DNA from 2 places in the Burkholderia crassaminum genome. Region 2 is predicted to be linked to the other one. Evidence: riboswitches for the same ligand, from Rfam matches in the RefSeq annotation. Region 2 holds a riboswitch; the other holds the start of a gene.
What was found. Region 2 has a riboswitch for cobalamin ahead of ACPTTF_RS18920 (CbtB domain-containing protein). Riboswitches for the same ligand answer to the same signal wherever they lie in the genome.
Positions count from the first base shown of each region.

Region 1: another riboswitch for cobalamin. It lies ahead of cobG (precorrin-3B synthase); the one in region 2 lies ahead of ACPTTF_RS18920 (CbtB domain-containing protein).

Region 1 is NZ_OZ183799.1:1,901,597-1,904,996, reverse strand. Features, by position in the region: gene cbiE (precorrin-6y C5,15-methyltransferase (decarboxylating) subunit CbiE) at 1-518, opposite strand, end outside; gene ACPTTF_RS08720 (hypothetical protein) at 643-939, opposite strand; cobalamin riboswitch at 1,082-1,272, shown strand; gene cobG (precorrin-3B synthase) at 1,380-2,744, shown strand; gene ACPTTF_RS08710 (precorrin-8X methylmutase) at 2,737-3,363, shown strand; gene ACPTTF_RS08705 (precorrin-2 C(20)-methyltransferase) at 3,360-3,400, shown strand, end outside.
Region 2 is NZ_OZ183800.1:387,231-390,630, reverse strand. Features, by position in the region: gene ACPTTF_RS18930 (LysR family transcriptional regulator) at 1-342, shown strand, start outside; gene ACPTTF_RS18925 (CbtA family protein) at 365-1,087, opposite strand; gene ACPTTF_RS18920 (CbtB domain-containing protein) at 1,101-1,310, opposite strand; cobalamin riboswitch at 1,344-1,482, opposite strand; gene ACPTTF_RS18915 (histidine phosphatase family protein) at 1,533-2,120, shown strand; gene ACPTTF_RS18910 (inorganic phosphate transporter) at 2,306-3,400, shown strand, end outside.

The DNA of each region.
Region 1 (3,400 bases), on a different replicon from region 2:
TCGAACACGCAGATGCGGGTCGGCCCGAAGCCGCGTGCGACGAGTTCGGCCGCGACGGCGGCCGGCGTCCGGCCGTCGGCGCTCAGCACGAACAGGCGGCGTCCTGGCAGCAGGTGACGCGCGAGCGTCGCAAGCGGACGGCCGACGAGCGAGACTGCGCCGACATCCTGCAGCGCCCAGCCGAGGCGGGCGGCCGCCAGCGACAGCGACGACGGTGCGGGCAGCACACGCCAGTCATCGGCGCAAAGCTGGCGCGCGAGCGTCGCGCCGACGCCGAACAGCATCGGGTCGCCGCTCGCGAGCACGCACACGGGCGAGCCGCGCCGCGCGAGCACGCCCGCGAGATCGAACGGCGACGGCCATGCTTCGCGTTCGGCACGCAGCCGTGCGGGCAGCATGTCGAGATGCCGTTTCGCACCGACCACGAGCGTCGCGTCGAGCAGCGCGCGTCGTGCGCTGCGCCCAAGCCCCGCGTAACCGTCGTCGCCGATGCCCACTACCGTCAGCCACGCCGTCATGCACCCTTCCCCATCGTTCGATTCCATACAATTTGTTGCGATGCGCGGCTGCCGGGCCGCCGCGCGTTGATCCGTTTCCATGCTGTGCGCGTCGCCCGCCCGCCGGTGCGATACGGCGACGATGTCAGCCGAGCGGCACGCCGACGACAAACGTCAGCAAGGCCAGATACATGCCGGCGATCGACGCGATCAGCAGCCAGCCGAGCAGCAGCCACATGAGCGGCCGCGCACCGCCTTTCCTGTACAGGAGCGTTCCGCCCGCCACGATCGGCACGCCGAGGCCGGCAAGCCCGACATTCTTCGGCCACTCGGCCGACGGTGCAAGCGGGATCAGTATGCTCGCGAGCAGAACCCATGCGGGGATGGCCAGCAGGCCCAGCGCGATGCCCATGCCGAACAGCTCTGTCCTGCCGAGTTTCATAGCGGGTGCCGGCGGTCGCCGATCTGATGTCGAGCCGCCAATCGTACCATTGGCGAGACAGCGCAAAACCGGCTGCGGCCATGCTGCGACGCGGTTGCGCGGCGCATCGCCGCTGCCGGATCGTCGCGAAAATCGGGTATCCTACGGCCGTTCGTTCGCCGGTGCCCCTCGGGGCCGAAGAGGGAACACAGGGCGCACCACGCGCCGCTGTGGCTGCCCCCGCAACTGTAGACAGCGAGCCGATCTCCCCCTCATGCCACTGGTTCCACCGGGAAGGCCGGGAGCCGGCGCCGACCTGTCAGCCAGGAGACCTGCCGGCCAGAAAGTGCGTGCGTGCCAGTCGGCGTCGGGCGGGGTGTACCGATGCGTTGGCCGCGGCGCGACACTGCCCCGGTATCCCGTTGAGTTCCGCCCCCGTTTCGATTCCTGCGTCGCCCGTCGTGCGCCCTTCGGCTTGCCCGGGGCTCGTGCGCGTGGTCGCGGCCGCCGACGGCGGCCTGTGCCGGATCAAGCTGCCGGGCGGCCGGCTCGACGCGCGTCAGGCGCGTGCGATCGCCGCTGCCGCGCGTGACTTCGGCTCCGGTGCGATCGACGCGACCAATCGCGCGAACCTCCAGCTGCGCGGCATTCGCGACGGCGCGGCCGACGCGCTGATGCGCGCATTGCTCGACGCGGGGCTCGGCCCGCCCGTCGATGCCACCGCGAGCGCCACCGCCGATGCGGCCGCGCTCTCCGCGAGCGACGACGTCCGCAACGTGATGCTCAGCCCGCTCGCCGGCCACGACCCTGCCGCACTCGTCGATAGCCGCGCGCTCGCCGCACCGCTCTTCGACATGCTGGCGCGCGAGCCGCGCCGTGGCGAGCTGTCGCCGAAATTCTCGATCCAGCTCGACGGCGGCGAATCGGTTGCGACGCTCGATCATCCGCACGACATCTGGCTGGCCGCATGGCGTCGCGGCGACGGTGCGGTGCGCATTGCGGCCGGGCTGGCCGGCTGCCCGCCGGTCGCGCATGACGCCCCACCCGCTTTGGTCGATGTCGCGCCCGATCAAGGTACCGCGCTGGTCCGCGCGCTGCTGCTCGCGTTCCTCGATCTCGCGCCGGCGGACGTCACGCGGATGCGCGCACTGCTCGCAACCTGCGGCGAGCGCGTGCTGCTCGAACGCGCGCAGCACTATGTGCCCTTCCCGCTGGCGGCCGATCCGGCGCTCGCCGGCTGGCGCCGCACGCGCACCGACCCGGCGCTGCGTTTCGGCGTACGCCCTTCGCGCGATGCGGCGCGCTGCAACGTCGGCGCGCAATTCACGCTCGGCCGGCTCGATGCCACGCAACTGGAACGGCTCGCCGCGCTGGCCGAAACCGACGGCGACGGCACGCTGTCGATGACGCCATGGCAAGGCGTGTTCATGCACGGCGTATCGCGTGAACGCGCGCCGGCCACGCTCGATGCGCTGTCGTCGCTCGGCCTCGTCTGCGCGTCGTCCGACCCGCTGGCATCGGTCGTCGCGTGCACCGGCAGCGCGGGCTGCGCGAAGGCGCGTGCCGACACGAAACACGACGCGCTCGCGCTCGCCGCGCGCATCGGCCACGCGGTCGACGTGCACCTGACCGGCTGCGAGCGCCACTGCGCGCTGCCGCATCCCGCGACGCACACGCTCGTCGCGGTTGCGCCCGCGCACTACGACCTTTACCGGCGCGACGCAGCCGCGGGCCTCGGCGCCCCGCTCGCGCGCCATCTGACGATTGACCAGGCCGCGGCCCGACTGACGGGCGCGCGGCACAGCCAGGACACCACCGATGCTTGACTACATTCGCGACGGGCAGGAAATCTACCGCCAGTCGTTCGCGACGATCCGCGCCGAGGCCGACCTGTCGCAGGTTCCGCCCGACCTCGAGAAACTCGCGGTGCGCGTGATCCATGCGTGCGGGATGGTCGACGTCGCCTACGGCCTGCGCTTCTCGGCCGGTGCCGGCACGGCAGGCCGCACGGCGCTCGCGGCCGGTGCGCCGATCCTGTGCGACGCGCGAATGGTCGCCGAAGGCATCACGCGCGCGCGGCTGCCGGCCGACAACCGCGTGATCTGCACGCTCGGCGAGCCGGAGGTGCCCGATCTCGCGCGGCATCTCGGCAACACGCGTTCGGCTGCCGCGCTCGAACTGTGGCGTCCGCACCTCGCCGGCAGCGTCGTCGTGATCGGCAATGCGCCGACCGCGCTGTTCCACCTGCTCGACATGATCGATGCCGGCGCGCCGCGCCCCGCGCTGATCCTCGGTTTCCCGGTCGGCTTCATCGGTGCGGCCGAATCGAAGGCGCTGCTCGATGCCGACAGCCGCGGCGTGCCGTACGTCGCGCTGCTCGGCCGGCGCGGCGGCAGCGCGATGGCGGCTGCGGCGGTCAACGCACTCGCGACGGAGGTCGAATGACGACCGCGCGCGGACGCCTGTTCGGGGTCGGTGTCGG
Region 2 (3,400 bases):
GAGATCCTGATCACCTACCCGGTCGAGACCGACCGGCTCGACATCTACAACCAGTTCCTGACGCCGGCCGGCATCGTACCGAGGCGGCACAAGTCGATCGAGACGACCGACATCATGCTGCAGATGGTGGCGAGCGAGCGCGGCGTGGCCGCGCTGCCGAGATGGCTGGCCGACGAATACGCCGACCGGATGCCGGTCGTGCCGGTCAAGCTCGGCAAGAAGGGAATCGCGAAGCAGATCTTCCTCGGCATCCGCGAGGCGGATGCGTCGATCGACTATCTGGCCGCGTTCGTCGCGCTGGCGCGCGAATCGACCGGGAGCGCGCCGCGCATGCTGCGCTAGGCGCGCCCCGTTGCAATGCGCGTCAGGCGGCGCGCAGGCCGGTGCGTTCGCCGCGCTCGACCCATGCGCCGAACAGCAGGCCGATCGTCGTCCACATGATCACCTGCATGCCGATCGCCGCAACGCGGAACTTCCACAGCAAGGCCGCCGGGAAATCGGCCGGTAACTCGCTGATCGACGGCAGCCCGATCTGCACGGCCGCGATGATCGCGACAAACACGAGCCCGGCGACGATCGACGCGTTCCACTGGCCGAGCTTCGCCAGCAAATGGCGGCGCACGCTGACCGAGAACACCATCGTCGCGACCGAGATCGCGATCATCAGGAAGAACAGGCCAGTGCGATAGCCGATCGTGTCGGGATCGCCGACCGACGGCGGATTGGCCGGGTACTTGAGGTTCGGCACGATCACGAGCGCGACGAATGACGCCAGTGCGAGCCAGGCGGCCAGCGGCCGTGCCCGGAGGCGGCTGCCTCGCCCGTAGGCATACGCGAAGACCAGCGAGAACAGCCCGCCGAATGCCGCGCCGTAGGTCACGACGCCCGTCAGCAGACCGAGGCCGGCCTGCGTGTGGCGGCTGACCAGCTCGGGCTCCGGTGCGTCGCCCTTGGCGGCGTCGGCTTTTTCTTCGAAGGAGATTGCCTGATCGACTTGCGGTTCGCCGACGACTCTCGCGAAACCGAACGTGAGGAGGCCTGCGGCGATGCCTGCGAGCATCCCGCGCATGAGCAGCTTTCCGACCATCATGAACTCCGCGTCAGTGGCAGGGGAAGCCGAGCAGATGGCGGCCGTCGTGGACGAATTCGTGGACGTACATGCCCGGCACGAGTGACGTCGCACCTTGTTCCGCACCCACGAAATAAAGGGCGAGCAACAGGATCAGGCCGACGAACACGGCCCACGGCAACAGTTCACGGACGGGGATGGGCGCCGGCACGACCGCCGGCTTCAGCACTGCTTCGCTCATGGATGCACCTCAGGGGAATCGCGCCCCGGCAAATGTTGAATGGGTACGAAGGCAGGTCTGGCTTCCGGGATCATGGATTCCCCGGTTACAGTGGCGCGACCGCGCCGGAATTGCACCGGCTTCCGCGTTTCGTATCGGGCGAATTGTACGCGCGAACGTTCGCGTATTGAAGTAATCGCACGGTGGCGATCGCGTCCCGCCCCGGAGCCCCCGAAAACCGACATGAACATGCATGCCTCGCTGCGCCTGATCGCACACGCATCGACCCGGGCGATGCGCACCGGCACGTTTCCCGACGACGATCCGCTCGACGCGCACGGGCTCGCCGAAGCCGCGGCACTGCGCAACCGCTGGACGGACGTCGCCGGCTCGCTCGTGCTGTGCAGCCCGGCCCGCTGTGCGGTGCAGACCGCCGATGCATTCGGACTACGCGCCGACATCGACGACGCACTGCGCGACGTCGACTACCGGAACTGGCGCGGCAAGCGGCTGCACGACCTCGCGCGCGACCTGCCTGACGAATTGAGCGCGTGGATCGGCGATCCGTCCGCGTCGCCGCACGGAGGCGAATCGTTCGACGCAGCCATGCGCCGCGTCGGCGCATGGATGAACGCGCTGCAACACGGCCGCGACATCGTCGCCGTCACGCATGCGCCGATCGTTCGCGCGGCCGTCGCGCATGCGCTGCAGCTGGATCCCGACGCGGCAACCCGCATCGACGTTGCGCCGCTGTCGTGCACGACCTTCGCTGCGTCGCCGCACGGATGGAAGTTGATCGCCGACGACGATCGGCGCGACACTGCCACCTAGCCTCCTGCCGTGTTGCGTTCGCGATATCGCGCACGACGCAAGCCGACGTGCCGCGTCGTATCGCAATCGCATGGCGACGACCACCTTACGTCGCCGTAAGACATACCGTTCGCCATCCCTGCTGTCATCAAACTGACTGCTAGCCGAAGCTAGGATCAGTCGCGGTTCCCTTACGAGATACCGTCATGAATCAACCTGCTTCGTCTGCCCCGAACTCGCCGGGTTCCGTCGAGCGCACCAGACAGCTCGGCTATGCCGTCTTCCTGCTGGTGCTCGCGATCGGCGCGATCTATATCGCCACGCACCTGATCGACGATCTGTCGCCAGTGCGCGAAGGATCGCTGTTCCCGTACCTGATGCTCGGCGCCGCGTTGCTGATCGCGCTCGGCTTCGAATTCGTCAACGGTTTCCACGACACCGCGAACGCAGTGGCCACCGTGATCTATACGCACTCGCTGACGCCGAACGTCGCGGTGATCTGGTCCGGCATGTGGAACTTCCTCGGCGTGATGGTCTCGAGCGGCGCCGTCGCGTTCGGCATCCTGCAGTTGCTGCCGGTCGAGCTGATCCTGCAGGTCGGCAGCGGCGCGGGCTTCGCGATGGTGTTCGCGCTGCTGATCGCCGCGATCGTGTGGAACCTCGCGACCTGGTATTTCGGGTTGCCGTCGTCGAGCTCGCATACGCTGATCGGGTCGATCATCGGCGTCGGGCTGATGAACCAGTTGATGCACGGGCCGTCCGGCACGAGCGGCGTCGACTGGGGCCAGGCGCTCGGCGTCGGCAAGTCGCTGCTGTTCTCGCCGATCGTCGGCTTCCTGTGCGCCGCGCTGCTGCTGCTCGTGCTGAAAGCCCTCGTGCGGGTTCCGGAGTTGTACAAGGAACCGCCGAAGGATCAGCCGCCGCCGTTCTGGATTCGCTGCCTGCTGATCCTGACCTGCACGGGCGTGTCGTTCGCGCACGGTTCGAACGACGGGCAGAAAGGGATGGGCCTCATCATGCTGATCCTGATCGGTACGGTGCCGACTGCCTATGCACTGAACAAGGCCGTCACGCCGGCCGAGACGCAGACCTTCGTTGCGGTCGCAAACCAGGCAGCCACGACGTTCGGGAAGTACACGAACGGCGTCGCACCGTCTGCGAACCCGCGCGCCGACGTCGAGCTTTACGTGCAGCATCGCGAACTGACGCCGGCCGTGATCCCCGCCGTTCAGCAGTTGTCCACGTCGCTCGCGACCGCGGTTGGCGCGTCGGGCTCGATGGCGGCCGTGCCGCAACACGAC